Regions from separate parts of the Arthrobacter sp. 10N410 genome, predicted to be linked through region 2. Evidence: riboswitches for the same ligand, from Rfam matches in the RefSeq annotation. Region 2 holds a riboswitch; each other region holds the start of a gene.
The links. A riboswitch is a leader RNA that binds a small molecule or an ion and turns the genes downstream of it on or off. The one in region 2 is predicted to bind cyclic di-AMP.
Positions count from the first base shown of each region.

Region 1 (10,096 bases), on a different contig from region 2:
CCTCAATGTGAATGGCCGTCATCGCGGCTCGAATGCTAATTTCCCCGCAATGAGAACTGGGGAGGGGCGCCCGACGCTGGGCTGGGGGCGAATGCCTAGAAACGTTCTGGGGTGTAGAAGTTAGGCGTGCATTCGACAACAGGGCATCTCAGTACCAGCTGGTGCGCTGATCCAGGAAGCTGCGGCTGCAGGTGCTGTTGAGTTCTTGTTCACAATTGAAGTGTGCAACGTAACAATAAGAACTAGCAAGTAACAATGGACTCCAAAGTCCGCATCGTGAGACGAAAATGGCGATTGTAGTGTAAATCACAATTTTGATAAGCAGGCGAATCAATATGTGTTTTGCCGACCGAACGGCTCTTTGGCGCTCCTTGCCGAAGATTCTTCGCCATTCTGGCCCTCAGGCCGGAAAACGTTCACTTTAGGCATCAATGGCGGAATCCATCCGGAAGAGTTCCGCCACCGCCAGTAGTCCAAGGAGTGGGCACGCTGCCGGGCCGCGTGGCCCGGCAGTGTGCCCGGTGCGGAAGTTTGCGGAAGTCAGTTGGTCTGGCCGGTGGCGGTGGCCGCCACAATCTGGACCGACGAGGCCGTGTAACCGGATCCGTCCTTCGCGGCGACGACCCGCACGGTCCCGCCGGCGACAATGTCCGCAACGCTCATCTGGGAGCCTGTGCCGCCGGCCTGCTGGCGCCGCTGTTCCATGTTGCTCACCACCGGGTTGCTGCCGAGGGCATAGCTCCGGGTGAACCCGTCACTGCTCTTGACCGTGACGGAGGACGCGCTGACCTGGCTCACTGTTCCCAGCTGCTCGGCCATGGCGGTGTACTCGCTTCCGTTCAGCACGACGTATTCGGCGTGCACAGCTGCGGACAGCCCGCCGGCCAGGCCGCCCATGCCCGCTGCGAAGTCGTCATGACCGCCCTGCCCGGACATTCCGCCTCCCGCGACCCCTCCTTGCGGGGCGTCCGGCATCCCCGGGAAGGAGCCTTGGCTGGCGCTGCCGGGCCCGCCGGCTGCCCCGACCCCGGTCCCGCTGGCCGCCGCCGAACTTGAGCTGAGCGCATACACGCCGACGCCGGCGCCGGCTGCCAGCACAACAGCAGCGCCCGCGACGGCGAGTCCCCGCTTGAGGGTCCACGGCTTCCCCGCCGAGGTCTGCCGGGCTGCGGCCGACGGCGCACCCCAGCCCGGGGCGGCCGGCGCACCCCAGCCGGGGGCCCCACCGTCAGCTGGCTGTCCGGCTTCCGCCGGCGAGGCCGCCGGCTGCCCGGCGGCAGGCTGCGCGGCGGCATAGGGCGTGGTGACGGGCGCGGGCGCCGCCGGGGTGGGGGCGTCGGAGACGGGTTCGGGGATCGGGCGGGAACCGGATTCGGGCTGCTGACCGCTCATGGTGTTTCTCCTGTCGGGGTGCGGATTTGTGTCCACCCCAGCGTGGTAAGCGGTCCTGTGCCGGGGCTGTGCGGGCCAACAGCCGCGCCTGTGACCTTTCAGCGGGACCGGGCGTCCGGTCGGCAGCCGTACCGAACCAGGCCTCCCGCTCCCGGGGCGGCTTCCAGCTCGGTAGTCTGAGATTCACAGGTGCCGCACAGGGTCCCCAAAGCCGCGCCTCAACGGCAGATCGGAGAGTCGTCCCATGGCCACTTCGCACTCCATGACCAATATCCTGCCCCAGCTCACGCATCCGGACGGCTCGCCCATCCGCGCGCTGGTGGTGGACGATGAGCCCAGCCTGTCGGAGCTCATGAGCATGGGGCTCCGGATGGCTGGCTGGTCCGTGGCTGTGGCGGCGGATGGCCCCGGAGCGGTCAAGCTTGCCAAGGATTTCCGCCCCGACGTGCTCGTGCTGGACGTGATGCTCCCCGGGTTCGACGGCGTCGAACTGCTCAGCCGGATCCGCGCGTTCGCGCCGGAAGTTCCCGCGCTGTTCCTCACGGCCAAAGACGCCGTCCAGGACCGCATTACCGGGCTGGCGGCCGGCGGCGATGACTACGTCACGAAGCCCTTCAGTATGGAAGAGGTGCTGCTCCGGCTCCACCGGCTGGTCCAGCGCTCCGGGGTGGCCGCCATGGACACCGCCGAACTCGTGGTGGGTGACCTGGTGCTCAACGTCGACACCCGGGACGTTACCCGGGCCGGTGAGGATATCCATCTGACCGCCACCCAGTTCGAGCTGCTGCGCTACCTCATGGAAAACCCCAAACGGGTCATCAGCAAGGCCCAGATCCTGGACCGGGTCTGGGACTACGATTTCGGCGGCCAGGCGAACATCGTGGAACTCTACATTTCCTACCTCCGCAAGAAGATCGACGCCAACCGCGCACCGATGATCCACACGGTGCGCGGCGCCGGCTACGTGCTGAAACCGGCGGACTGATCCGTGCCCGCTCTTTCCGGCGTGACACCCGTACCCGGGCGCGACTGGCGCAACCCGGCCACGTGGCATTTGCGTACCCGGCTGGTCCTCGTCGCCATGGCGCTGCTCGTGGCCATCTGCGGCGCCGTGGGAGTCTTCAGCTACGCCTCCATGGACGCTTTCCTCACCCGGCAGCTCGACACCCAGCTGGAGCAGGCATCCCACCGGTCGAGCGAGTTCGGCAGGCCCTCCCCGGACGATGCGGGAAGGCGCCCTGACCCGCTCGAAGCCCGGGGTCAGGGCATCGGGACGCTCAACGCCCGGCTGCTGGCCGGCACGGTGGCCAGCGCAGGCTTCCTGGCCGGGGACGCCACCAGAAAGAGCCTGTCCTCCGATGACAACGCCGTCCTCCTGGCCCTGACCCCGAACGGCGTGCCCGTGGACCGGACGCTCTCGGCCGGCGACTACCGACTGACGGCTGTGCGCGCACCCTATGGCGACGTGATCGTCACCGGCCTCCCACTGGACGAAAAGCAGAACACGCTGGCCTCGCTCGTCTGGACCCTGGGGGTGGTATCGGCGGGCGGCCTCGTGCTGATCGGCCTCGCCGGCACCGCTCTCATCCGGCGGACCATGAAGCCGCTGGAACAGCTCTCCGAGGTGGCCACCAAGGTCTCGCGTTTGCCGCTGGACGCCGGCGAGGTGGCGCTGGGCGTGCGGGTCCCGGCGTCGGCTGCCCATCCGGGCACCGAGGTGGGCAGCGTGGGCTACGCGCTGAACCAGATGCTGGACAACGTCTCCAACGCCCTCGAGGCGCGGCAGGAGAGCGAGATGAAGGTGCGGCAGTTTGTCGCCGATGCCTCGCACGAGCTCCGCACCCCGCTCACCGCGATCCGCGGCTACACGGAGCTGATGCGGATGACCGAGCATTTCACGCCCGACGGCGAGAAGTCACTAGCCCGCGTCCAAAGCCAGTCCGAGCGGATGACCACCCTGGTGGAGGACCTGCTGCTGCTGGCACGGCTGGACGAGGGGCAGCCGCTCAAGGTCACCGACGTCGACCTCACCCAGCTGGCCGTCGAAACGGTGAGCGACGAGAAAGTCATGGCACCCGACCGCCTCTGGCAGCTGGAGCTCCCGGACGAACCCGTGGTGGTGCGCGGGGACGCGACCCAGCTTCACCAGGTCCTCGCCAACCTCCTGTCCAATGCCCGCAAACACACGGCCCCCGGGACGAAGGTGGTCACGGGCGTCACGCGTTCGGCTGACGGCAGCGCCGTGGTCACCGTGACGGACAACGGCAGCGGCATCGCTCCCGAATTCCTCGGCCGGGTCTTCGCCCGGTTCGCCCGGGCCGACGCCGCGCGCACCAACCCGGCCGCCGGTCCCGCGGCCCGTCCGGTGCGAAGCCGTGAGGGCACGTCGGCGGTCGCGACAGCGGCCGCGGCTTCCGAGGGCACCAGCGGCCTGGGCTTGTCGATTGTGCAGTCAATTGTGGAGGCGCACGGCGGGACCGTCGAGGTCACGTCCCGGCCGGGCCGGACAGAGTTCGCCGTCCGGCTGCCCGCGGCGCCTCCGCTGGCGTAGCGGGCCGCCGCTCTGGTCCGGACGCCGGCACGGCGGCGCCGGTCCTCACTTCCACAGCCCCCGCACAGCTTGACCCTAAAGCCCTCATATGGGGCGCCGGGAAAGTTGAGCCATGACGTTCACAGACCAGGCCCCAGGACCACAGCCCCACTCCACGGCGACGCCGCCCGGCCCGGCCGCGCCGCCCGGGCCGGGCCCGTTGACCCCGGCGTTCACCGGCCCCGGGAGGCTGCGTTCAGCCATCGACACCCGCACCACCACACCGGTCCTGGATATCACCATTCCGGTGTTCAACGAGGAACGTGACCTCGAAGCGTGCCTACGCCGGCTGCACGCCTACCTTGTCGGCTGCTTCCCGCATTCCTTTCGGATCACGGTGGCGGACAACGCCAGCACCGACGGAACACTCCAGACGGCGGAACGCGTCGCCCGTGAGCTCCGGGAGATCAACGTCGTCCACATGGCCGAAAAAGGCCGCGGGAATGCGCTGCGCAAGGTGTGGCTTGCCTCGCCGTCGCCGCTCCTGGCGTACATGGACGTGGACCTGTCCACCGACCTGGCGGCGCTCGGCCCCCTGCTGGCCCCGCTCATTTCGGGGCACTCGGACCTCGCGATCGGGACCCGGCTGACCCACAACTCGCATGTGGTCCGCGGACCCAAACGGGAATTCATCTCGCGCAGCTACAACCTGCTGCTGCAGTCGTGCCTGGGCGCCCACTTCAGCGACGCCCAGTGCGGCTTCAAGGCCATCCGGGCGGACGTGGCCCGGCAGCTTCTCCCGCACACGCTGGACAACGCCTGGTTCTTCGACACCGAGCTGCTGGTACTCGCCGAGAGGTGCGGCCTGCGCGTCCACGAAGTCCCGGTCGATTGGACCGACGACCCGGACTCCAGCGTGGACATCGTCCAGACGGCCATCGCGGACCTGCGCGGCATGGCCCGGCTGAGCCGGGACCTGCTCTCGGGCCGGATCCCGGTTCCCGAACTCCGGTCCGCCCTGGCCCGCGGACCGCTGCCGGCTTCGTCCCGGGCCCAGGAACAAAGCCCCGGCGGAAGCCTCTTCGGCCAGCTCGTGCGCTTCGGCAGCATCGGGGTGGCTTCGACCCTCGCGTACTTGCTGATCTTCGTGCTCTGCCGGGGAATCATTGACCCGCAGCTGGCCAACTTCCTTGCCTTGCTCACTACCGCGGTGGCCAACACCGCGGCGAACCGGCGCTTCACCTTCGGCATCCAAGGCAGCAGCCAGGCGGCCCGCCACCATTTCGAGGGGCTGCTGGTCTTCGGGATCGGGCTGGCCCTGACCTCCGGTGCGCTCGCCTTCGTCCACGGCACGTCCGGCGGAACCCCTGACCGCTGGCTGGAACTGGTCACAGTGACCGCCGCCAACCTGGCCGCCACCGCCATCAAATTCCTGCTGTTCCGGCACGTGGTCTTCCGCCGTCGGGGCGCCCCCATTCCTCCGGCCCCCGGCGCCGTTCCCTATGCTCCGGCGTCCGACGCCAACGCCAACGCCTCAGCCCTCCCCCACACAGAAACGGCCAAGTAAATGACCGCAACCCTCGACCCCGCCACCGGCGGCCCGGCCGGCAGCACGCCCGCATCGGCGCCCGCACACCCGACGACGGCGACCCGCCCGGCAGCTCCTCGAGCGCCCGCCGCGCAGGACCGCCGGGCACGCCTGCTGTTCGGACCACAGCGGTGGTGGGTGCGGCCCTCGGCGGCCCTGCTGCTGGTCTTCACCGCAGTGATGTACCTGTGGAACCTGGAAGCCACCGGCTACGCCAACTCCTTCTACGCCGCAGCGATCCAGGCCGGCACCAAGGACTGGACCGCGCTGCTGTTCGGTTCCCTCGACGCGGGCAACGCCATCACGGTGGACAAGCCACCGGCCGCGCTCTGGATCCCGGCCCTCGCCGGGCGGATCTTCGGTTTCTCGGCACTGAGCATGCTCATTCCCCAGGCGCTGATGGGGGTGGCCGCCGTTGGACTTCTGTACCTGACCGTCAAGCGCGTGTCCGGTCCCGCGGCGGGCCTACTGGCCGGCGGCGCCCTGGCGCTGACCCCAGTGGCAGCCCTGATGTTCCGCTTCAACAACCCCGACGCCATGCTCACCCTGTGCCTGGTGCTGGCCGCCTACCTCACCACCCGCGCCATCGAAAAGGCCGGCTGGAAATGGCTCGCCGCAGCCGGCGCGGTAATCGGCCTGGCGTTCCTGATCAAGATGCTGCAGGGCTTCCTGATAGTGCCCGGACTGGCCCTAGCCTACCTGTGGGCGGCACCCACCACCCTCGGCCGCCGGCTCCTGCACCTCCTCGCCGCCGCGGCGGGGATCGCCGTCGTGGCCGGCAGCTACCTGGCGCTGTTCCAGCTCACTCCCGCCTCGGCCCGGCCGTACATGGCGGGGTCGGAGACCAACAGCTTCCTGGAACTCACCTTCGGCTACAACGGCCTGGGCCGGATCACCGGGTCCGGCGGCGGGATGCCCGGTGGAAATGCTTTCGGAAATGCCGGCGGCCCGGGCGGAAACGGCAACGTGGGCTTCGGCGGCGCGGCCGGGATCACCCGGATGTTCGGGACCAGTTTCGGCGGCGAAGTGTCCTGGCTATTGCCGGCGGCCCTGGTTCTGCTGGTGGCAGGTTTGTGGTTCACCCGGCGCGAGGCCCGGAGCTCCGCCACCCGTGCCGCGCTCCTGCTCTGGGGCGGCTGGCTGCTGATCACGGCAGGCATCTTCAGCTTCATGAGCGGCACCGTGCATCCGTACTATGCCGTGGCACTGGCCCCCGCCGTCGCGGCCCTGGTGGGCATCGGCTCGGCGGAACTGTGGCGCGGCCGGACCCACTGGCCCGCTCGGATGGTCCTGGCCGTGACGGTGTTGGCTGCCTCGGTCTGGTCCGCCGTGCTCCTGGGCCGCGACCCGGCATGGCTGCCCGGGCTCCGGGTGATCGCCGTCGTCCTGGGCGTGCTGGCCGCCGCGGCGCTGCTGCTCCGGGTGGACAGCCTGGCGGCGCTCCCGGCCCGGCTCCGCAAAGCCGCTGCGGCCGGCGTCGTGGTCCTTTCACTGCTGGCCGGCGGGCTCGGGACCACCGCCTGGACGCTGGCGACGGCGGCCCAGGCGCATTCGGGGTCAATCCCCACCTCCGGGCCCACCGCGTCCGCGATGGGCGGCGGCTTCGGGGCGGCGGGCAGGCCGGACGGCGGGATCCTCGGTTCCAGCGGGGCGGCCGCCGGCGGGCCCGGCGGACCCGGCGCGGATACGGCGTCGGCCGAGCTGACAGCGTTGCTGAAGTCCTCCGGCGCCAAATGGTCCGGGATTGTCTCCGGCGCCACCCAGGCCGCCAGCCTGGAACTCGCCACCGGCACCAATGTGATCGCGCTGGGCGGCTGGAACGGCGGCGACCCGTACCCCACGCTCGAGCAGTTCCAAGCGATGGTGGACCGCGGCGAGATCGGCTACTTCATCTCCGGCGGCATGGGCGGCCTGGGCGGGGGCCGCGGCGGCAACTCCGAGGTCGCCAGCTGGGTCGCGGCCAACTACCAGGCCCAGACCGTGGGGAACGCCACCGTGTACAAGCTGGCGAAGTAGGCTCCTCTCCCCCGCTTGCCTCCGTCTCCGCCGCGCCGTTTCGACGGTTCCGTGCCCGCTCGATGCTTACCGGCGTCGAGCTGTGACATCTGATTGAAAGTCCGGTACCGTTTTAGGGTGCGGCCATCGATCTGGCCGCGTGTCCGGGCTGACGCCAAACTCTGCCGCTACCCGGATTCCCATGGACCAGGCAGAGACGGGGAACCCAGAGTTCCCGGGCATTCTGCATCCATGCACCCTTGGGGTTAAGCCGCCACGTCGAGATTCCGTGCGGCCGGATTTCGCATCCGAACCCGACAGCTAACTCCGTAGGCGTTGAGAGGCGAACATGACTGAAATCAAGGCACCCACGCGCCCAGAAGGCGCTAAACGCACGTCCGACGCCGAGCGCGCGCGCCACCGCGCCGAGCCGGCGAAGCACACTTCGAGCCCGTCCCGGCCCCGTGCCCGTGCCCGGACCAATGGCAAGCGCGCCGCCGTCGTAGCCACCGCTTTCGCCGTCCTGCTGGGGGCAGGGGCCGCGGGCCAGGCCTCCGGCACTGCCGCGCATACGGCCGAAGCGTCGAAAGACACGGCCGCGTCCCTGCAGACCCTGGACTTCGAACGCGTCGGCAGCAACACGCCCACCTCGCCCGCCCCGATGAGCGTGGAGGCCCAGGCCTCCAAAATCAAGCCCGCCAAGGCCCCGGCGGCCAAGGCGCCGGCTCCGGCTGCCAAGGCGCCTGCTCCCGCGAAGCCGGTCGCCATTGACGACCCCGCCGGTGCGCAGGCCTACGCCGCCTCTCAGCTGCCCGCCCACGGCTGGGCCCCGAGCGAGATGCAGTGCCTGATGAAGTTGTGGACCAGGGAGTCCGACTGGAAGACCACGGCTACCAATGCCAGCAGCGGCGCTTACGGCGTGGTCCAGTCGCTGCCCGCCGAAAAGATGGCCAGCGCCGGCGCCGATTACCGGACCAACTACCGGACCCAGATCAACTGGGGACTGCAGTACGTGCAGGACCGCTACGGTTCACCGTGCGGCGCCCTGAACTTCCACTACGCGAACAACTGGTACTAAGCGCGGCCGAGGCTGCATGCCATGAGTGAGGCCCCGGATCTTGGGATCCGGGGCCTCACGTGCGCCTGCCGCCGCGCCTGCGGAATACGGGCCGCGCTACGGAACCGCGCGGCCGCGCTAGCCGTTCGGACGGTTGGGGATGTACTGCACCCCCCACTTGTTGCCGTCGGGATCGGCGAAGTAGACGAAATGCCCCCAGTCCTGGACATCGATGTCGCTGACGTCCACACCGTTGTCCTTGAGTTGCTGGTGCGCCGCCTGGATGTCGCTCACGACCAGCTGGAGGCCGGGGGCGGTGCCGGGCGGGGCGTCGTTGAGGCCCTCGCCAATCGCGATCGAGCACCCGGAACCCGGCGGGGTCAGCTGGACGAAACGGATGCCTGGCGTGGGCCGTTCGTCGTAGTCGGCGTTGAAGCCGACCTTGTTCACATAGAAGTCCTTGGCCCGGTCCACATCCGACACGGGGACAAACACGAGTTCAAGTTTCCAGTCCATGGGCACAGGCTAGTCCCGGACGCCTTACGCCGGAACCCTTGACCGCGGGGACGTTTCAACCGCCCTACCCGCGAGGGCAGCAGTGCATGCCGGCGGCTAGACCGCGATGCCGTACAGGCGGTCTCCGGCGTCGCCCAGCCCGGGCACAATGTACGACTTTTCGTTGAGCTTCTCGTCGATGGAGGCCAGCACGATGGTCACGTTGGCGTCCGAGAGCTCTTCTTCCAGCTTGGCCAGGCCCTCCGGGGCGGCCAGCAGGCAGATACAGGTGACGTCCGACGCGCCGCGCTTGAAGAGGAACTTGATCGCCTCGCGCAGGGTGCCGCCGGTGGCGAGCATCGGGTCCAGGACGAAGATCTGCCGGTCTGTCAGGTTCTCCGGGAGGCGCTCGGCGTAGGTGATGATGTCCAGGGTCTCTTCGTCCCGGGCCATGCCCAGGAAGCCGACCTCGGCGGTGGGCACCAGCTTGGTCATGCCCTCCAGCATGCCGAGACCGGCGCGCAGGATCGGAACCACCAGCGGGGTGGGCTTGGTGAAAGCCGTGCCGACGGTGGTGCTGACCGGCGTCTCGATGGTCACCGGCTCGGTGCGGACGTCCCGGGTTGCCTCATAGGCCAGGAGCGTGACGAGCTCCTCGGTGAGCTGGCGGAAGACCGGGGACGGGGTGTTCTTGTCCCGCAGAACGGTGAGTTTATGGGCGACCAGCGGGTGGTCGACAACGAGAGTGCGCATGGGTCAAAACTACCACCCGGACCTTCAGGACCGTCCCGCGGGGTCCGGGGTATCGGCGTCGGCGGTCCGCTCCGCGGTGCTGCCCTTGCGGCCGCGGGCGGGGGCGCCGTCGCGCAGGTGCGCATCGTTGTCGAACGTCGGCGCGGGGCCGGTGTGTTCCCGGTGCCGCAGCACATGGAACAGCCTGTGGGCCAGGATCACGATCCCCACCCAGCCCAGCCCCAGGGCCCAGCCGAAGATCACATCGGTCATCCAGTGATGGCCCAGGAAGACGCGGCTCATGCCC
Region 1 covers NZ_JBFTIP010000003.1:312,352-322,447, forward strand. The annotation lists gene AC1DB8_RS09145 (hypothetical protein) at 541-1,392, opposite strand; gene AC1DB8_RS09150 (response regulator transcription factor) at 1,637-2,377, shown strand; gene AC1DB8_RS09155 (HAMP domain-containing sensor histidine kinase) at 2,399-3,943, shown strand; gene AC1DB8_RS09160 (bifunctional glycosyltransferase family 2/GtrA family protein) at 4,056-5,489, shown strand; gene AC1DB8_RS09165 (glycosyltransferase family 39 protein) at 5,490-7,526, shown strand; cyclic di-AMP (ydaO/yuaA leader) riboswitch at 7,676-7,856, shown strand; gene AC1DB8_RS09170 (aggregation-promoting factor C-terminal-like domain-containing protein) at 7,855-8,583, shown strand; gene AC1DB8_RS09175 (VOC family protein) at 8,701-9,078, opposite strand; gene upp (uracil phosphoribosyltransferase) at 9,175-9,810, opposite strand; gene AC1DB8_RS09185 (phosphatase PAP2 family protein) at 9,835-10,096, opposite strand, start outside.
Region 1: another riboswitch for cyclic di-AMP. It lies ahead of AC1DB8_RS09170 (aggregation-promoting factor C-terminal-like domain-containing protein); the one in region 2 lies ahead of AC1DB8_RS11910 (M23 family metallopeptidase).

Region 2 (10,096 bases):
CCAGTCCACCGCGGTGGAGATCGCCAGCGACGGCGCACCCGGTTCCAGCCGGATCCGCTGGGTCACGGCGGAGGTTCCGGCCAGCCGCTCCACCACGACGACGGCGGCCCCGCCGTCGCGTTCCAGCGTCACGGAGCGGGCCTCGGTCAGCGGGGTGACGTTGCGGCGGTAGAACGCGTCGATATCCCAGGCGTCCCATTCGTTTGGGTTGTCCCGGTGCAGTTCGAGGAGATTGCCGAACTCCCCCGGCGCGATTGCTTCACGGCCGCTGGCGTGGTCCCGCAGCGAGACCAGGAGTCCGTCTGCGTTCACCACCGCGCGGATGATCCCGTTGTCCAGCACGTGGCCGCCGTCGGCATCCGTGGACTGCACGGGTGCGGCCGCGTTGACGGGCGTGGCGGCGGCGAGCGCCGGGACACCGCGGCGGGGGTGCGGGGCCGCGTTGAGCAGGAACTCCTGCTCGCCCTCTCCCAACACGGCCACGGCGGCGGCGGCGGTGATCGCCTCCAGCTCGCGGGCGACGGCGTCGTAGTTCCGCTCCGCGTCCTGGTGCACCCAGGCGATCGAGCTGCCGGGAAGGATGTCATGGAACTGCTGCAGCAGCACCAGCCGCCAGAGCCGCTTGAGCTCCGCCGCCGGGTACGCGGCGCCGGCTCGGATCGCGGCGGTGGCGCACCAGAGTTCCGCCTCCCGGAGGAGGTGCTCGCTGCGTCGGTTGCCCCGTTTAGTGTTGGCCTGGCTGGTATACGTGCCGCGGTGGAGTTCCAGGTACATCTCGCCCACCCAGACCGGGAGGCCCTGGTATTCCTCCTCGGCGCCGGCGAAGAACTCCGCGGCCGAGCCCAGCCGCACCTTCGGCGAACCTTCCAGGTCCGCGTTGCGCTGCGCCGCCGCCAGCATCTCCCGGGTGGGTCCGCCGCCGCCGTCGCCGTAGCCGAACGGGAGCAGGGACATGGTGCCGCGGCCGTGGTCCCGGTAGTTGCGTTCGGCGTGTGCCAGCTCCCGGGCGCTGATTTCGGAGCTGTAGGTGTCCACGGGCGGGAAGTGCGTGAAGAGCCGGGTGCCATCGATCCCTTCCCAGTGGAAGGTGTGGTGCGGCATCCGGTTGACCTGGTTCCAGGAAATCTTCTGGGTCAGGAACCAGCGGCTGCCGGCGGCCTTGACGATCTGCGGCAGCGCGGCGGAGTAGCCGAAGGTGTCCGGCAGCCACGCTTCCTGGCATTCGACGCCGAACTCGGCCAGGAAGAAGCTCTTGCCCTCCAGGAACTGGCGCGCCATGGCTTCGCCTCCCGGCATGTTGCTGTCCGATTCGACCCACATGCCCCCCACCGGGACGAACTGGCCGGTTTTGACCTTTTCCCGGATGCGCCCGAACAGCTCCGGGTAGTACTCCTTGATCCAGGCCAGCTGCTGCGCCGACGAGCAGGAAAAGACGAAGCTAGGGTCCTCGTCCATCAGCGCCACGACGTTGGAGAAGGTCCGCGCACACTTCCGGATGGTTTCCCGGACCGGCCACAGCCAGGCAGAGTCGATGTGAGCGTGGCCGGTGGCGACGAGTTGGTGGGCCGAGGCGTAGGCCGGCCGGGCGAGGACTTCGGCGAGCGCGGCACGGCCGTCGGCAGCGGTGCCGGGGACATCGTCCGGGTCCATGACGTCCAGCATCCGTTCCAGCGCACGGAGGATCTCGTGCCGTCGGGGCAGCTCCATGGGGAGTTCGTGCATCAGCCCGCTAAGCGTGGCAATGTCCTGGTGCAGTTCCCAGACGGCCTGGTTGAGCTCGGCGATGACGATCGGACCCAGCCGGTACTGCGGCTCGGTGCCGGCGGTCGCCTTATCGCCGTAAGGGGTAGCTGCGAAGGTCCAGCCCTGCGAGAGGTCGGGGTTCGCAGCGGCTTCGACGTAGAAGTCCACGGACATGCCGCTGCCCAGCAGCTTGAGGGGGATGTACTGGTTCCGCGGGGAGATCGCCTTGATTACCGATCCGTCGGCCCGCCAGGCCGTACCCTCGCACTGGAACCCGGGCAGGTCACCGCTGAAGCCGAGGTCCACCAGGATTTCGACGGCGGTGTCCGCGCGGCTGCCCCAGGAGTCGGGGACCTCGCCCTGGAGGCGCAGCCACTTGGTGCTCCATGGCTGTCCCCACGCCGCCCCTTGATCCTGCGGGACGAACGTCTGCCGCAGCGCATCCTGTACCGGGACCGGTTCCCCCGCGACGTCCCAGCTGCTCAGCGTGAGCGGGACCCGGCGCGGGTACACGGCGGGGATGATGCGTTCGCGCAGAAAGCGGTCCAGCCGGACTTCCGTGAGACGGCGGTCGTCGTGCAATGTGATCCTCTTCGCGCTGGTGCCGGTGTTGCCAAGTCGTGGTCGACCCCTGTGTCCAGTCGATGGATAAAATCTACGTCGGCCGCCTCGGTTAAGCCAACGTTGTTAAGCGGGGGCGCCGCTGGCCGATGACTGCCGCATGGACACGCGTTCGTTGCCGACGTAGACGTTCAAGGTGGTGCCACGGCTGAACCCGGCCAGGGTCATCCCGCTGTCCTCGGCGAGTTCGACGGCCAGGCTGGAGGGCGCGCTGACGGCGGCCAGCACCGGGATCCCGGCCAGCGAGGCTTTCTGCACCAGTTCGAAGGATGCCCGGCCGGAAACCTGGAGCACGGTCCCGCTCAAGGGCAGCAGGCCTTCGCGCAGCGCCCAGCCCACCACCTTGTCCACTGCGTTGTGCCGGCCCACATCCTCGCGCAGGCAGAGCAGCTCGGCCGAGCCGTCGTCGGCAATCCGGAAGAGTCCCGCCGCATGCACGCCGCCGGTGACGTCGAAAACGGCCTGGGCCTCCCGCAGCCGGTCCGGCAGCGAGGCGAGGGTCTCCACCGGCACGGTCAGCGGGTCCGCTGCCGGGCTGAAGTGCGAGGACTTGCGCACGGCGTCGATCGAGTCGGTACCGCAGATCCCGCAGGAGCTGGAGGTGAAGAAGTTTCGCCCCGTGTCCGGCCGGACGACGTCGGGGCGCAGCTGCGCTTCGACGACGTTGAAGGTCTGGACGCCGTCCTCGTCCTCGCCGGCGCAGAAACGCAGCGAGACGAGTTGATCCGGCGTCCAGATGACGCCCTCCGAGACCAGGAACCCGGCAACAAGGTCGAAGTCGTTGCCCGGGGTCCGCATCGTGACGGAAAAGGACAGATTGCCCAGCCGGATCTCAAGCGGCTCCTCGACCGCCAACACGTCCTCCCGGTGCCGGACCGGGAACTCGAGCGCCTGCGGCGAGCCGTCCAGGACAAATTTGTGCACCTTGCGGCGCTGTGTCACGCGGCCCATCGGATACTCCTCATCAGCGTTAAGTACGGGTTCGGCCGCCAGCTGCGGCGGCTCGCCCCTGAATCCATCATGAACTCTGTCCGGGCGTCAGCCAAGCAGACCGCTCCAGTCAACCGGACCCTCCGGTGCCGGCTTCCTGGCGGTGCGCTTGGTGGCCGGTTTGGCGGCAGCCTTCGCGGGGGCGGGCTCCGGAAGCGCGGCTCCCCACGGGAGGGCAAACGCCGGGACCGGCTCCCCCAGCTGGACGCCGTGCGGCGGGACCACCAGGATGCCGTCGGCCGCCGCCAGTCCCCGCATCATGCCCGGGCCGGTGTGCTGCGCCGGCGATGCCATCCCGTACAGCATACGGAACGGCATCAGCCTGGTCCGGCCGGGGTCGGGCTCGATCATGGTCCCGCACGGCACCTCGGTCACCGGCGGCGGCGTCCCGTGGCCCAGCGCGGCCAGCAGCGGGGCGCCAATCGTGGACAGCGCCATCATGGCGGCGAGCGGGTTCCCGGGGAGCCCGATGACGAAGCGCCCGTCCGGCAGTTCGGCCAGCACCGCGGGATGGCCCGGGCGCATGGCGATGCCATCAATCAGCAGCCTGCCGCCCAATTCCGCAACCGTGCGCCTGAGATGGTCAGTGCCGGAGCGGCCGGTGCCGCCTGTGGTGATCACGACGTCGGCCGGGAGTGTCTCGCCGGCCGACTCCGCGCCGCCCACCGGATCGTGAGCTGCGCCGGTGTCTTCGGTGTCTTCGAGCGCGGCGAGCCATTCGGCGTCGCTGTCCCCGATCTTGACCTCGCCCGCGCAGATTCCGCCGAGCATTTCCACGACGGCGCCGAGCTGCGGCCCGAACGTGTCCCGCACCTCCCCTGGCGCTGGGACGCCGGTGCTGACGACTTCGGCGCCGGTGAGCACCAGCCGCACCATCGCCTTGCCGAGGACCGGCAGGGCGTCGTGACCGGCGAGGGCGGCCAGGGCCAGGTGCGCGGGGTTGAGCACGGCGCCGGCCTTGATCAGCACCTCTCCGGCGGCGGCTTCCTCCGCGGCCTTGCGGATGTGTTCGCCGTTGCGGGGTTCCCCGGGCTTGGCGCCACCGCCCAGTTTCAGGACCGGCAGCCCGTCCTCGTCCGGGGCGATGACGCCGCTCTCGCTGCGGAGCACGGCTTTCGCACCCGGCGGGATCAGTCCTCCGGTGTTGATCGGGCTCGCCTGGTGCGGGGCCAGCCGCTGGCCCGGCTCGGCCAGGATCCACGGGCCGCTGCCGTTGACCGCCCAGCCGTCCATCGCGGAGGAGGCGTAGTGGGGCATGTCATGCAGTGCTGTCAGGTCCACGGCCAGCGTCCGGCCCAAGGCGTGCCGGAGCAGAATGGGCGAGGACGGGATGGGCACGGCGCAGTCGAAGGCCAGTTGCCGGGCTTCCTGCCAGCTGTGGGCGACATGCCGGTGCGGCGCCTCCGCGACGGCGGCGGCGCCGTCGTCGGCGTCATCGTCGTCGTGGGCGTTATTGTCGACGGAGGCGTCGGCATCCGGTGGCGCGGCGGACGGTTCGGACACGGAATCGTCGTCCTCGACGCCGCTGCTGCCGTCAGGGGGCTCCGGGGTCATGCCCCGGAAGCCTCGGCGGCGGCGTACTCCTTGGCGAGCTTCCGGGCCACGCCCATGGCGGCCTGCATTGACACGCTGTCCGGCGCCTGGCCGGATCCGGACGCCAGGCCGGCGGCGAAGCCGGCGATGAAGGTGGTCAGCGGCGCGGCCGGCCGGACGACGGAGTGGGCGGCCACACCGGCCAGCCCCAGCACTTCGTTGATGTCGATCTCGACATCTTCGAGCTCAAGGGCCTGGAGCAGCGCACGGCACCAGTCTTCAAGCGTTTCATCCTGGCTCTTCACCGTTTGCCTCCAAAGTTGAGTTGGGCCCCAGCGCCCCGGACTGGCCCGGACCGGGCGTGGACACCCCCATGGCGGAGGCGTCGTCCCAAGTGTCCACATCATCGGTGGAACCCGACGGAACCGGAACCTGCCGCAGCTCAAGACTAGCAAGGAGGGAGAACACTGAGCCCCCCTCGAGGGCGTTCCGCCGCGCCGCGTCGGCGACGGCGCGTTCTAGCGCGGCCGTGCCATAAAGTCCCACGAGGGGTTGCAGGCGGCCGTCCGCCGAAACGGCCACGAACCCGTCGACGGGGCCGGCCGCGGCGTCACCCGGGGCATTGGCGAGGACATCAGCCAGTGCGTCGAGCAAGGCGCGGACGGCGTCGGCCACGCGGGGCATGTCGCAGGCCAGCACGAGGGTCAGCGAGGCCGCGCCGGCTGCGGCGGGCTCGCCGCGCCCAACGGCGGCCAGGGCGGAAAGGCCGGCGGCAATCGCGGCGGCGGGTCCGCCAAACGGCGGGTCCTCGCGACAGCCGAGCACATCTGGTGGGAGGTCGCCGGGGTCGGGGCCGACGACGACGGTCCGGCGGGCGCCCCGGGCAGCCTGCAGTGACCGACTTAGCAGGGTGCCGCCGTCGACCGTCAGCCGGGCCTTGGGTACGCCGCCAAGCCTGGCGGACCGGCCCCCGGCGAGTACAACAGCGTCAAATTCCACCAGCCCAGCCTAGCCGCATCGGCCTCACCGCGGCCGGGTCAGCCCGCGACGCCGGTGCGCCTGCTCAGTGCGCCTTTTCGGGGAGCAGGAACGGATCCCAGGCGGGCGTCGGCTTCTCCAGTTCCTTGATCTGCCAGATCGTGCCCTTCGGCGGCCCGGGAACGAAGCCCAGTTTCCAGCCCATTTCGGCGGGCGTGTGGTCTCCCTTGGCGTTGTTGCAGCGCAGGCAGGCCGCCACCAGGTTCTCCCAGGAATCCGCCCCGCCCCGCGACTTGGGGTGGACATGGTCGATGGTGTGGGCAGCCTTGCCGCAGTAGGCGCAACGGTGGTTGTCCCTGCGGAGCACTCCCCTGCGGCTCACGGCCGTCAGGGTGTTGTAGCGCGGCCTGATGTACCGGTTAAGCAGGATCACCGTCGGTCGGCCGAGGATATCCTGCGGACCCACCACGGGGTCATCCCCCTCGGCCACCACGCTGGCCTTCCCGGTCAGTACAAGCACCAGCGCCCGGCGGAAGGTGACTACCGCCAGCGGTTCATATCCAGCATTCAGAACGAGAGTGCGCATCCGCATACCTCTTCACGGCCGCACCCGCCAGGGGCACGAGGGCCGGCTGCCCTGTGCATGGTCGGGCTATGGATCGACACCACAAGAGTAAACACCGAAGGCCCGGATTGCCGAATTTTTCTTTGCCGGGCTTCCCGGCCGCGCGTCGGCGGGCGGGCGCGAGCGAGCCGCAAACTGCAAAGGACCCCTGCCGCGAGGGCAGGGGTCCTTCACAAAGCTTCAGGCGTTAGACGCGCCTAAGTCCTAGCCGCCGACGCGGATGAAGACCGGGCCGGAGCCCACGTTGACGCTGTACAGCGCGGTGGTGCCGCCGTTCCAGCCGCCATGGACGGCCATGCCGTTGCCGACGTAAACGGCGATGTGGGCCATGCCCATGCCGCCGTTCTGGTAGTAGGCGAGGTCGCCCGGCTGGGCCTCGGCGGCGCTCACGGTGCGGCCCAGGGACAGGTAACCCGCCGGCCAGCCGTGGTAGTGGACGCCCACTGCGGCCAACGCGTTGGTGGCCAGCATGGTGCAATCCTGGGAGACACCGATCTGTGCGTAGGCAGCAGCGGCGATCGAAGCGCCCATGCCGCTGACGGCGGCCGGAGCCTTGGTGGCCAGCGATGCGGTGACCGCGGTGCCGGTACCAGTTCCGGTACCGGTGACGGCGGTGTCCGCTTCCTGGACGTTGACGACGGGCTTGGCCGCCTCGACAACGGGAGCCGGCGCGGTGGTGACAGCAGGCTTCTCGTAGGAGATCGCGATGCTGGAGGCCGCGGAGATCGTGGCCGGTGCGTTGGACTGTACTTCCATGGCCGAAGCGGAAGTCGATTCACGCTGAACGTTGGTCTCGGCAGCGTTGGCTGCGATACCGCTGGTCAGGACCAGGCCGGAGGCTGCAGCGATAACCGCGGCCTGGCGACCCATACCACCGGCGTTGTCGCCGACGGCCTTAGCAATGACAGCCAGCGAGTTGGTCTTGGTGACCTCCGCGCGGTGGCGTGCAATGGTTGCACGAGTAGTCATTCAGTTCTCTCTTTCGTGATCCTTGGGTCCGCGCTGCTTGCAGGCGGGACTGAGGACGCTCCGGCATCTTGGGGGTACGCCGGATCGCCCCGAAACGGGTTTCTTAGCGAAGGGTGTACTGCGAAGACGCGCCAAAAGCGGGAACTGCGTTGTGTGATCCAGTCCGGGCGCCGGCAAGGGCGGCACGGAGCATGGAATTCAGCGGGCTCAACTGAGCCTCGCCAGCGCGAGAACGCGCAGCATTGTGGCGTGAAGACACGAAAGTAGCCTCTCCCAATGCCTACGAGGTGAGCTGTCGGATTCGGATGGGAGTCACCCGGCCGCGCTGCTTCCTGGGAAGCTTTGCGACTTAACCCCAAGGTCTTCTTGCGAAGACCAAAATTGGTTCCCCCGCCCCTGCCAGACGATGTCATGCGAACGGACCTTGAGCGGTGGCAGAGTTAGGCAATCCACTCAAGAGCGCCAACTTCGGAGAAGTTGGCGTGCTTCATACGGTACAGCAGTTGGGACTCAATGTCACATTCAGATCACGGCGTGTCACAGAAATGCGAGTGGTCCCTCGGCTTGGCTAAAGCCAGCCGAGCGGGTCAACAACTTCCCCGTTGACCATCACCTCGAAGTGGAGGTGGCAGCCGGTGGAGGCGCCGGTGGTCCCGCTCATCGCCACCACATCGCCACGTGAGACCTGCTGGCCCACGTGGACGTCGGAGGACGACAAGTGGTTGTACGTGGTCTCCAGGCCGTTGCCATGGTCGATCACGACCCGGTTGCCGCCCCCGTAGGGGTGCCAGCCGGAAAAGGTTACGGTGCCGCTCGCGGCGGCATGTACAGGAGTGCCGCACTGGGCCGCGTAGTCCTGGCCCCGGTGGAATTCCCCGACGGCTCCCGTGATGGGACTGACCCGGTAGCCGAACGGCGAGGCCGTGACCATGGAATCCAGCGGCGCCCCGAGACTGCCCGCGGAGGCTGCCCGGGTGATGCTGCCGACGGACTGCGCGCTCAGCAACTGCTTGAGCTTGCTGTCCGGGTCACCCTTGGTGGTGACGGCCGTGCGGTTGAAGTTGATTTCGGCGGCCGGGGCCTTGACCTCGGGCTGGGCCGCCGCGGAAACCGAACCGGACCTGGCCGCATCGGTGGCCATCACGGGGCCGGTGGCCGGAACTGTAACGGTGAGGACCAAACCCGTGGCGGCCAGGGCAATGCCTGCCTTCTGCCCCACGCCGCTGACAGCGGCGAAGTCTGTTACCTGACGGAACGCGCTGCGCCGGCCGCGGCGCGCTTCGCGGTGCGCGTCACGCGGGCGCTCGTCGAGGACGACGGCGGCCGGGCGTGGCTCCGGAGCGGGACCGGTCGCACGACGGCGGCCCCTGACGGTCTGGGTGGTCAAGAACGGTTCCTCTCTGGATAGCCTGCGAAGTTAGCTGTCGGATTCGGGTCAGAGAGATCAAAGACCCGGTCCGCCGGTGCAAGCATCCAGACGCAGGGGCATCCACGGAGGTCCCAGTTTGAATTGCTTGCCGCTAGCGGACTTCACCCCAAGGCTGTTGAATCAACAGCCGGTTGTGGTTCCCCCGCCTCTGCCAGAAGGTGAATCGCCGGCTGATCCGCTGGCAGAGCTCGGCTCCGGATCAGATAACGCTTTAGTATCAGTGCTAGTCATCAACTATAGGGGATTAAGGCAGGCGGTAATAATTCCGTTATCTCGCCTGTGCACAACTTACCTGCTGTCCGGCGGAAGGATTTTGACGCCGGGTTACCCGAGCGTAACGAACACATGGGCGGCGACCTCGGGAGGCAGCTCGAGGGCGCCTTCAATGTCGGGGACCCGGACCGAGATGTACTCCCCCACCCGCTCCAGCGAGACCCTGGCGCCCGGACGGATTCCGCCCTCGTCCAGCTGGACCAGCAGCTCCGGCTCGACCTGGATCGGCTCGGCCAGCCGGCTCACGGTGATCCGCGAGTCGGCGCCGTAGCCGGCCATGGCGTCAAGCAGGTTGACCACGGCGCCGCGGTCCGGCGTCGGAAGCCCGCCCAGTTCGGCGAGTCCGGGAATCGGGTTCCCGTAGGGGGACACGGTCGGGTGGTCCAGCATTTCGAAAATGCGGCGCTCGACCCGTTCGCTCATCACGTGCTCCCAGCGGCACGCTTCCTCATGGACGTAGGCCCAGTCCAGCCCGATCACGTCGGCAAGCAGCCGTTCGGCCAGGCGGTGCTTGCGCATGACCTCGATGGCGCGCTTCCGGCCCGTTTCGGTCAGTTCAAGGTGCCGGTCGCCGGAGACAACCACGAGGCCGTCGCGCTCCATGCGGCCGACGGTCTGGGAAACGGTGGGGCCGGAGTGACGGAGCCGCTCGGCGATGCGGGCGCGGAGGGCGATGATGTTCTCTTCTTCAAGTTCCAGGATGGTCCGGAGATACATCTCGGTGGTATCGATCAGATCCGTCATTCAGCTCAGCTCCTCGAGCGCCGTCCTTGCGTCATTCCCACCGTACAGCGTGCGGGTTGCGCCCTGGCGAGATCCGCCGTACGTCACCGCACAGCCTAGCCTATTTTGAATTAGTCCGGATAATCTGTGGGCTGCCGCGCGGACCTGTGGACTACGCCCCGCCCGGCGCCGCGCCGCCGTCTCAATGACCG
Region 2 covers NZ_JBFTIP010000004.1:185,815-195,910, forward strand. The annotation lists gene AC1DB8_RS11875 (alpha-mannosidase) at 1-2,325, opposite strand, end outside; gene fdhD (formate dehydrogenase accessory sulfurtransferase FdhD) at 2,431-3,315, opposite strand; gene AC1DB8_RS11885 (molybdopterin-binding protein) at 3,403-4,908, opposite strand; gene AC1DB8_RS11890 (DUF6457 domain-containing protein) at 4,905-5,192, opposite strand; gene mobA (molybdenum cofactor guanylyltransferase) at 5,176-5,886, opposite strand; gene AC1DB8_RS11900 (HNH endonuclease) at 5,951-6,451, opposite strand; gene AC1DB8_RS11905 (NlpC/P60 family protein) at 6,695-7,459, opposite strand; cyclic di-AMP (ydaO/yuaA leader) riboswitch at 7,723-7,881, opposite strand; gene AC1DB8_RS11910 (M23 family metallopeptidase) at 8,028-8,846, opposite strand; cyclic di-AMP (ydaO/yuaA leader) riboswitch at 8,851-9,070, opposite strand; gene AC1DB8_RS11915 (iron-dependent transcriptional repressor DtxR) at 9,213-9,905, opposite strand.

Region 3 (10,096 bases), on a different contig from region 2:
AGCCACTTCAACGAGCAACTGGCCTCTATGGGCGCCTTCCTGGACGGCCGCGTGACCTACGAACTGATGGCCGACTTCTGGCCGACGGCGGACCAGGATCCGTCCAGTACACCGGCTATGGTCGAGTTCGCCAAAATTTGGCGGGACATGCCGAAGATTGTCTACTCCAGGACGCTGGAACGGGCCGACTGGAACACTACGGTGGTGCGCGACGTCGTCGCCGATGACGTGCTGGCACTGAAGGCGCAGCCCGGCGGCGACTTGGCACTGGGCGGGGCCGACCTCGCCGATACCTTCCGCCGGCTCGGGCTCATTGACGAGTACTGGATTTATGTCCACCCGGTGCTGATCGGGCGGGGGAATCCCTTGTTCAAGTCAGCAGACGACAGGACCGCGCTCACGCTCGCCGGCACCCGCGCGTTTGGCAACGGCGTCGTCCTGCTGCGGTACGCCGGCTGAGCTCACCGGCCGGCGTAAACGTGCACAAAAGCCGGTGGCCAGCTGCCGTTTAGCAGCCGACCACCGGCCCTGGAAAGAGGTTCTTACGCTTTTTGCTATGCGCTGGCGCGGACGAAGGTCACGCCACCCGTGGCGGTCAGCCAGGACAGCGGGTGCTTGATCGTCTGGTTGCTGCCGTTCATGCCACCGCTGATGGCCATGCCGTCACCGGCGTAGATGGCGACGTGGCCGGACTGGACGATCATGTCGCCGGGCTGCGGGGCACCCACAACCTTGCCGTAGCCCATGAACTGCTGGGGACCGAGGTCGCCCACGTGGATACCGGCCGCACCGAGGGCCTTCTCCACCATGGCGGTGCAGTCCTGGGTGATGCCGATCTGGCTGTAGGCGGCCGAAAGCATCGCGGCGTTGGCTCCGCCGGCTGCCGAGGCAGGTGCCACGGCCGCCTTCGCCTGAACGCTGACCTGCGGCGCTGCCGGCGCGAGCACCGGAGCGGGGGCAGGCGCGACAGCCGGAGCGGCGGCAACCGCAGGGGCGGTGACGGGCTTGGGCTGCTCGATCACGGGCGCCGGCGTGGTAGCGACTGCCGGGCGGGCGAAGCTGATCTGAACTGCGGAATCAGCGGTAACCGGCGCGGAGACCTTGCTGCCGACGTCAACCGACGAAGCCGGGCCGGTCTTGTTTTCGGCCGGGGCAACGGCTGCATTGGCTGCCATTCCGCTCGTGAGGACGAGGCCGGAGGCTGCGAAGATTACTGCGGCCTGACGACCGATGGTGCCTGATTTGCCCGAGAATGCTGAGGCCCGTCCGGCGGATGCGTCGGAACGATGGCGCGCAGAAGTAATGCTTGAAGTCATGTTTGTAGCCTCTCCCAATGCCTGCGAGGTGAGCTGTCGGATTCGGATGGGAGGCACCCGGCCGCGGGCCCGTCAATGCGGGCGCTGTGCGGCTTCACCCCAAGACCTGCTAAAACTGCAGGTCAAAAGTGGTTTCCCCGTCTCTGCCAGAAAGGTTGCATTCGGATCCCAGGCCGCGGCAGAGTTAGGCAATCGGCTCGGGAGCGCCCGTATCGGAAACAAACAGGCACCCATCTACGGTAACGGGCCCGGGCGGGAATGTCACATTCAGATAACGGATCCGTGTCCTGGCGCGGAAGAAAGCCTAGGACGCTGCTACCTGCCAGCCATAGGATGAGGGCACCCAGCATTCCCCGAGCGGAGGCCCCGTTATGAACAGCCACTGTGTCGCAATTTGCCAGCTCAGCGATCAGCCGCAGGAGGATTTCGACGTCAACACAGAGCTGCTGGTTCTCGAGGGAAAGGAAATCCACGTAGCCACGTGGGACGCGGAACCGCGCGACGGCGGCTTCGATATCCACGTCCTGAATGACCGCGTGGACGCGCTCGGTTTTATGGTGGTGACCGACTGGCAGTTCCTCGACGGAAAGGCGTATGCCGTCGTGGAGCGCCGGCCCGGCAAGTAGCGCTACTTCGCCATCCCGGAGGTGACGGCAGCGATCGCCTCCCTCACCAGACCGGCGTCGTCCGGGGTGCCCGACTCCGCCAGCCCGGCCTGGCGCCGGTAACGGTCCCAGTCCCCTCCCCCGGCCCGTAGCTCGCGGAGCGGCGCCATCAGGGCCGCCCGCCGCAGCCAATCGTCCGGGTCCTGCAGCCAGCGGCCCAGCACGGTTTCCGCGCGGGAACGGTTTTGGCCGTCCAGTCCCGCAATCAGCGGCCCGACGACGTCGGTCGCCAGCGGATCGGCCAGCTCGCGCAGGCGCGCAGTCCGCAGGAAACCCTCGATCCGGGTCAGGTCCGAATTGTCCAGCAGGGCCAGGCTGGACTGCAGCAGGACGATGGCGGCAAGGCGGCGTTCGAAGACGGGCACCTCCCACAACTCCGAGCTGAGGGCGGTGACATCGTCGCGGCCTAGTGACCGGTACCGGCGCAGCGCGTCGCGGACAGTGCCGCGGACGGCGCCAACCGAGGAGCCATAGCTCCCCAGGGCCGGGCCGTATCGCGCCTGCGCTTCCTCGGCCCGCTGCCACGAGCTCTCACGCAGCAGCGCCGCGTCAATGAAGTCACCGGCCTCGCTCATGGATCCATTCTGTCGTGCGGGGGCCGGCTTGGCCTAAGCAGCTGCGTCCTCCCGCGGGAAACCGTCGGCGAGCGCAGTGTCCTACGCGGACCGCTGGGGCCCGGGGGCCCGCACGCGCTAGCCGGTCACCAGTCTGGTTGAGCTATTCCAGGTCAACCGCCCGTGCTGGAAGTCCGAAGCCCGGCCCACGGACACTGCGTACTCGTCCCGGGTCGGATATCCCAGACGTCCCCTTTCCCTGCCGAGGGCCGTCCACTTGGCACGGATCGCACCGAGGACGTAGTGCGACCCGGTCTTCGCCGACCAGTAGATCGATGCACCGCCCGAGCCTGTGAAGTGGCTGTAACGCCCCACGCCATCGGGGGTGCGCGTCTCGTCTGACGTCGGATAGCCCAGCAGCCCCCGTTCCCTGCCCAGGGCCGACCACTTGGCACGGACCGCGCCCGTGATGAAGTGCGCCCCGGTGCTTGGCGTCCAGTAGATCGATGAACCCCCCGAACCTGTGAAGTGGCTGTAACGTCCCACGCCATCAGGGGTGCGCGCCTCGTCCGACGTCGGATAGCCCAGCAGTCCCCGTTCCCTGCCCAGGGCCGACCACTTGGCACGGACCGCGCCCGTGATGAGGTGCGCCCCGGTGCTTGGCGTCCAGTAAATGGATGCCCCGCCGGAGCCGGCGAAGTGTTCATACCGCCCGATCGTGTCCGGGGTTGTCAGCTGGTCGGTGGTGGGGAACCCCAGGACACCGGCAGCGCCGCCCGCGGCCTTGTAGCGGGCATAGATCGCGCCTGCGACCCAATGGGCCCCGGTGGACGGGGACCAGCAGATCACGCCCTTGGTGTAGTCCTGGCATTTCCCTGCCCCCACCGGGTACTCCAAGGTCAGCGACCTGCCGAGGACAGACCGCGGGTCACCGGCATTGGTCTGGTACGCCTTCAGGCCGATGGGATCGTCGACGCCCATTCCGGTGAGCATTACTTTCTGTGCTCCTTGGCCGTCGTCCGCGGTCAGCAGATAGTAGGTGTCGGCGGTTCCGGCCTGACCGACCACCGTCGGCTTGAACGTCACGCTCTGATGTGCGGACTCTCCAGGCGGGATCACCAGGCCTTCCGAGATTGGAACGGTGGTGGAGAATACACCCTCCGGCGCCTTGGCCTTGGTGATCGTCAGGGGGATGTTGCCAGTGTTAGTAATGGTGAAATCCCGGGTGGCCGCAGCGCCGGCAGGCACATCACCAAAGTCCAGGGATGCCGGCAGCTGCAGATGCGCTACGCCCGACACGGCGGTCGCCGTCACCGGTACCGTGAGTGATCCTCGGTCGCTCGTGATGAGGAGCTGATCAGCCACCGGGGTTGCCGTCGTCGGACTGAAGGTGACGGACACCGGAACGGAAGTAAGGGGTTGAATCTTCTGTCCCACGGCCGGCAGCGTGGCCGGGTCGACCGCAAGCTGGGCGTTGCCCGGCAAGGTGACGCCGGTGATCGTGGCGACGCTCGTGCCGGTGTTGACCACGTTTACGGTCTGGCGACTGCTGGTCTGGGTCGGCACGTCGGTGAATACCAGGGTGGGCGGCGTTGCCCCCAGTCCGTCCTTGGTGCCGACGCCGTGAACCCCCAGAAGGTCCGTCTCGCCGTCGGAGGTTTTGACGGTCAACGTCCCGTCGACCTGTCCGGCTACGGTCGGCGAGAAGGTGACCGGGACCGTCATGGTTCCGCCTTTGGCAAGCGTCCGGGGCAGTGTGAGGGCCTCGATCCCGAACGGCGCAGGTGCTGCGACGGAACTGACCGTAACAGCCCTGCTGGCGGTGATGATCAGGTTCCCTTTCACGGAGGTGCCTACCGCGGCGGTTCCCAGGTCCGTGTTTGTCGCCCCAACCGCTGAGGTCGTCGGGGCACCGAAGCCGATCACGTGCCCGTCCCGGGTTCCCACGTAGACGCGCCCGTTGTCAGTGGCAACCGTGGAAAACTTGGCGGCGGTGCCCAGCGGGGCCGCGAAAACCTGCTGAAGCTTACCGGTGCTGTCCGGCATTGCGCGGTAGGCACGGAGTTCCGCGCCGGTACCGGTGGGTCCCGTTACGTACACGGCCCAGACCAGGGCGGTGGAGGCGTTTGTACCGTTGGAGGTCACCGTGGGCGCCCCGGAGGTGTACCCGAAGGTGCCAATGGACGTACCGACGGAGGCCAGCTGGATGCCGCCGGTACTGCTGGCCAACAGCTTGTGCGCACGAAGGTAGCCCTTGTTCTCCACGGTGTAGATGTACCCGCCGTTTGTGGTCCCGAGGAACGCGGGCCTGCCCCAGACGCCACTGTACGGCCCGGCGCCGTCGAGGACGGCGTCCGTTCCGCCGCTCCCCTGCCCCATACCGCCCAGGTTGTCCCGGTCCAGCAGGTAGACCCGGCCGTCCTTGCCGACCTGGACCATCAGGCGAGGGTGGGCCGTGGTGCCGTAGCCGGTGGGGATGGCGATCGGGGCACCGGAACCCAGGTCGGCATCGTTCTGATCCAACTTGGCGTTGTTGGCCGGGCTGAAGAAGTCCGTGGCCTTGAGGTTTCCGTCGGCTCCGACGCTGACCCGAACGACTGACTCTGCGAGGGTCGCCGGAGGGGTCTTGCCCGGTCCCGGCTTAGGGGAAATCCCGTTCCCGGTGGAAAACAGGATCTGGCCGGTGCCGTCGGAGACCAGGCCGCCGCCGGATTGCCAGATTCCGCCCTCCGCACTGCTGTTGCCGGACTCGGTGGCCCACATCGTGGTCTGCCGGCCTGCGGTGGACACCCCGACGACGTAGCCGACAAACGGTGCCCAGTCGCAGTGGCTGGCGAAACCGGCGTAGACCACGCCATCCAGCAGGAGAAGCCCGGGCCGCTGCATCGCAGTCATCGCGTTGAACGGCCGTGTCGGGTCGTTAGTGGGCGCGCCGTTGATGAGCACCGGGAACCCTGGCCTCTCGGCCCCCGTGACCCTGTCCAGCGAATGCATGTACCAGTGCGGGAGCTGCGGCGTCGCTCCGTCGTTCGTCTTCGCCATCAGGAAGACGCTGTTGGTCGCGGCGTCGAAGACCGGAGTGGACGTGACTCCGATGTTGGGGGTGAGGTCACCGCAGCTTACGGTCGCTGCCGGCCAGGCCGGACCGAGGTTGCGCTGCCACTTCACCGCTCCGGTGCCGCCATCCAGGCCGTAGACGTTGTTGTTCTCCGTCGCGGCTATGACGGTGCCGCCCACCACGAGCGGCTGGGCGTACACCTGGCCGTCCACGGCGGTGGAAAAAAGCTTGCCGAAATTTGATGACGCGACCGACGTCGGCGAAAGCGCAGTCTCGTTGCTGTCCCACCCTGTCCGTAGCAAATCGTGCGCGATCGTGCCGACGTCGGCAGAGGCCGGACCGCTGACGGATAGCCCGGCCAGGGCGAGCGATGACGCCACGAAGATCGCCCACGCGCGTCGGGTCCGCGACCGTCGCCGGGAGGGAGCCTGGGACCATCCGGCAGCCCGCTTCCGCTTGAAATGGGATGCCCCGGCCGCGCCCCCACAGCGACCAGGAAAATGTCCGGACAAAGCACGAAGTGCCGCTTGTTCACGCATGGCTGAGACCCGTTTCTGAACATTCAATTGACTAACTCCACCCAGTACTCCGGAGCCTAGAAGCGCCGAAAGAGCAGCGCGCGAGTGGCGCCTACCCGTCTTCTGGAAGGGGCTTCTTGCTTTCCGGCCGGTCCTACTTGGTTGGTTGTTAGGGACACTTGGTCGCCTACTTGCTTCCGGTCATCCGCCGGACTTGGTCCCCGGCATTGAGTAACCTCCGGCGCGGCCCGGGGGCATAAATCCTCTGGTGCCCCCGGCCCCTGCGCCGGATCATGGGCTCAGCACATCTTTCGACGGCAGGGAGTCCAGTCGTGTGTCCAGGTGCTGCAACAACACGGAACACCAGCGGTCCCCGCTCGCGGACCCAGCGCTGGCTCCTGGCCTGCGCTGCCGCTGTTCTGGCGGTGACCGGCTGCACGCCGGGCTCACCCTCACCGCCCGCGGGCAGCGGATCGTCTCCCGCAACCGGGACTCTCCCGTCGGCGACGGCGGAGAAGGTGCTTTCCGATGAGGAACTGATGGTCCTCGTGGACAGGGCGATCAACAGCGGCCAGGAAGGCACCGGGCGGGTCTCCAGAAGCTCGGACCTGCGCACCCGCCTGCAGGGACGACCGGAGCCCGCCGATAAGCCGGCCGTCGAGCCCGGCGAGTGCAGCGTGTTCCGGCCGCACAGTTCGCCGACCAGCGGAGCGGACCTGGCAATGCACTTCGCCGCGGGCGTCCTGACGCTGACCGGCGTGTGGTCACGCGAGTCCCTGGCGTTTGTCTTTGCCCGAAGCGCACCGCGCAGCGACGTGCTCGCTGCGGATTTCGCCTACACCGACGACCTGGCCCAAAGGTGTTCAACGTTCCGGCAGACGGTGGGGAATGATCCAACGTCCACGGTCAGGCTGCTTAGGACGCCGGCCGTGGGCGAGAAGGCCTACGCCACGGTTTTGAGCACACCGGCAACCGCCGGCACTCCCCCGGGCGGCGCCACCGTTGCACTGCAGGTACTCAAGGGAACCCTGACGATCGGGCTGAGCCGGCAGGCACCCACCGCCAGGTCCGACGCGGAACTCAGGACCGCCCTCGAGCCGCTGGTCCGGCTGGCCCAAAAACTGGTCGGGCAGACCGACTCCGGCACGGCACCGTCAGCCGCACCGCCGCCTGGTCCGCCCGCTACCCCACAGCCCCCCGAACAACGGACGCCGCAGCAACTGGCCCGGCTGCTGCAGGGCGTTACCGGCCCCACTGGAAGGCCGGCCCAGGTGCTGGAGGGACGCTACACCCGGAGCGGCCCTGCCACGGCGCCGGCCGTTTCCGGATGCATTTACGACGACGCCGCCTATCTTGCCTCGTTCTCCGGGGCGGCCACCGTGGTGGCTGAGATCGCCGGTGGGCCGCAGGTGCTGGACCAGATCAGCCTGCGGCTCGTCAGCTTGCCGCCCCCGCCGGCCGGGCCGTCCCCTTTTGACAGCCGGGCAGCCGACCTCAGCCGCTGCAGTTCGATCCGGGAGAGCCTGCCGGGCGGCGGCTCGCGCACCTGGACCGCCATCAAACACCCGATCGTCAACACCGGCGGCGAAGCGGGCTACGCCGTGGTTTATGTGCTTCCCGACGGGACCGGAGTCCGGCACATCCAGGTGGGTGCCCGGAAGGGCAGGCTGTGCGTGGAAACGGAAACGAAAGCCCTGTCCGACGCCGGCGTCCTCCAGGCCGCGCGCGGGCTCGCGGCGACCATCAACAAGGTGCTGGCCAGGATCGGCAACTGAAGCCTCCGGGCGACGTCGGCGGCACCGCAGGACCGGTCCGGCGCCGCTTGCGTGATACCCCCGGGGGTATTACTGTTGAATGTAGAGGAGGAAGGAATCCCTTCCCCGTCCACCTCAAGAAGGAGTTCTCCCGAATGCTTATCGAGCGCATCTACGACGAAGACCTTGCCCAGGCGAGCTATTTCATCGGCTGCCAGGCCAAGGGCGAGGCCCTTGTGGTTGATCCCCGGCGTGATATCGCCGTGTACCGGGACCTCGCTGCCGCGAACGGCATGAAGATCGTGGCCGTTACCGAGACGCACATCCACGCGGACTTCCTCTCCGGCACCCGGGAACTGGCCGCCGCGACCGGCGCCACCGCCTATGTCTCGGGCGAGGGCGGCGCGGACTGGCAGTACGGTTTTGAGGCCGAGCGGCTCAACGACAACGATGAGATCGTGCTGGGCAACGTCACGGTCAAGGCCCTCCACACCCCCGGGCACACCCCGGAGCACCTGTCCTTTTTGATCACCGACGGCGCATTCGCAGACAAGCCGGGCTACCTGCTCTCGGGTGACTTCGTGTTCTCCGGCGACCTGGGCCGGCCGGACCTGCTGGATGAGGCCGCCGGCGGCGTCGACACCCGCTTCGCAGGCGCCAAGCAGCTGTTCGCCAGCCTGCGGGACAAGTTCCTGACCCTGCCGGACCACGTCCAGGTCCACCCGGGCCACGGCGCCGGCAGCGCCTGCGGCAAGGCCCTGGGCGCGATCCCGTCCTCGACCGTCGGCTACGAACGGCTCTACGCCTGGTGGGGCCCCTACCTGGCCGCAAACGACGAGCAGGGCTTCATTGATGAACTCCTCGACGGCCAGCCGGACGCGCACGCCTACTTCGCCCGGATGAAACGCGAAAACCGTGAAGGCCCCGCCGTCATGGGCGAACGCGCCCCGCTCCCCGAGCTGGGCACCGCCGATGTCGCCCGCGACCTCGCCGCGGACAAGGTCATTTTCGTTGACACCCGCCCGAACAACGAGGTCCACGAAGGCACCGTCACCGGCTCCGTCAACGTCCCGGCCGGTAAGTCCACCGCCAGCTTCGGCGCCTGGGTCGTAAACCCGGAAACCGACACCAACCCGCTGGTCCTCCTCGCTTCCAGCCAGGCGGACGCGCAGGAAATGTGGGACCACCTCGTCCGGGTCGGCATCGACAAAGTCGCCGGCTACGTCACCAGCCTCGAGGGCCTGCCGGTCAGCGTCCCGAAGCTGATCCAGCCCGAGGAACTCGACGGCTTTGACGCCGCCATGGTCCTGGACGTTCGCAACCGCACCGAACATGCAGCCGGCCACATCCCCGGCTCCTACCAGCTCAGCGGCGGCCGCGTGATGTGGCACCTGGATGAACTCCCCACCGAAGGCACCATCGTGTCCTACTGCCAGAGCGGCGTCCGGAACTCCGTCGCGGCCAGCGCGCTGCGCCGCGCCGGCTACGACGTCGTCGAACTCGACGGCAGCTACGCCGCGTGGAACGCAATGGAACAGGCCGCCCGCCGGCAGGCACCGGAAACCGTTCCGGCCAGCTAAGCAGGACAACCAGTAAGGCAACACAGTGACAGCGTGGCGGCGGCCCGGGTAACCCGGGTCGCCGCCACAGCTGTGTCCGCGACCAGTTCCAATCCCTGTCGTCAGGCGGCGACGGGAGCCGGCACCGGGGCTACGCCTTGTGCAGGCCCGTTCCCTCCCCCGCGGCGAGCTCCGGAAGCTGGAGGCCCTCCAGCCACTCCAGCGCCTCCGTGCGTGAGGTGAAATACGCGTGCGGGCAAAAGCTGTGGCGGCCGAGTGCCGCCGCAACGACGGTGTCCACCACGCTGGAACCCAGCAGGGCCACCGCGGTCACTGCCTTGGCACGTTCGTAGGTATGTCTTGCCGTCGAGCGCATCGTTACACCGGATATATCCACGAGTAAGGGCAACTCCCGGCCGCCGCCAAGGGCCCGCATCGCTTCAATCGAAGCGGCCGCGTCCCGGGCGTCGACAAGCGTCCCCGGCGCCCAAACCAGGTGAAAATGAGGCCCGCAGATTCCGAGCCGTCCTTTCCCGCCTGCGATCAAGATCTCTTCCATTCATCCCCCTAAGCACCAAAGGTACCCTCCACCAACCGACTTGAGCAGAACCCGGGCAACGAAAAAGCGCCGGAGGACATGTCCTCCGGCGCTTTACCGCCGTGCTGTTTTCC
Region 3 covers NZ_JBFTIP010000002.1:235,992-246,087, reverse strand. The annotation lists gene AC1DB8_RS05645 (dihydrofolate reductase family protein) at 1-459, shown strand, start outside; gene AC1DB8_RS05640 (hypothetical protein) at 555-1,316, opposite strand; cyclic di-AMP (ydaO/yuaA leader) riboswitch at 1,321-1,486, opposite strand; gene AC1DB8_RS05635 (hypothetical protein) at 1,688-1,942, shown strand; gene AC1DB8_RS05630 (DNA alkylation repair protein) at 1,945-2,556, opposite strand; gene AC1DB8_RS05625 (Ig-like domain-containing protein) at 2,674-5,973, opposite strand; gene AC1DB8_RS05620 (hypothetical protein) at 6,630-7,886, shown strand; gene AC1DB8_RS05615 (MBL fold metallo-hydrolase) at 8,021-9,445, shown strand; gene AC1DB8_RS05610 (DUF7793 family protein) at 9,576-9,983, opposite strand.
Region 3: another riboswitch for cyclic di-AMP. It lies ahead of AC1DB8_RS05640 (hypothetical protein); the one in region 2 lies ahead of AC1DB8_RS11910 (M23 family metallopeptidase).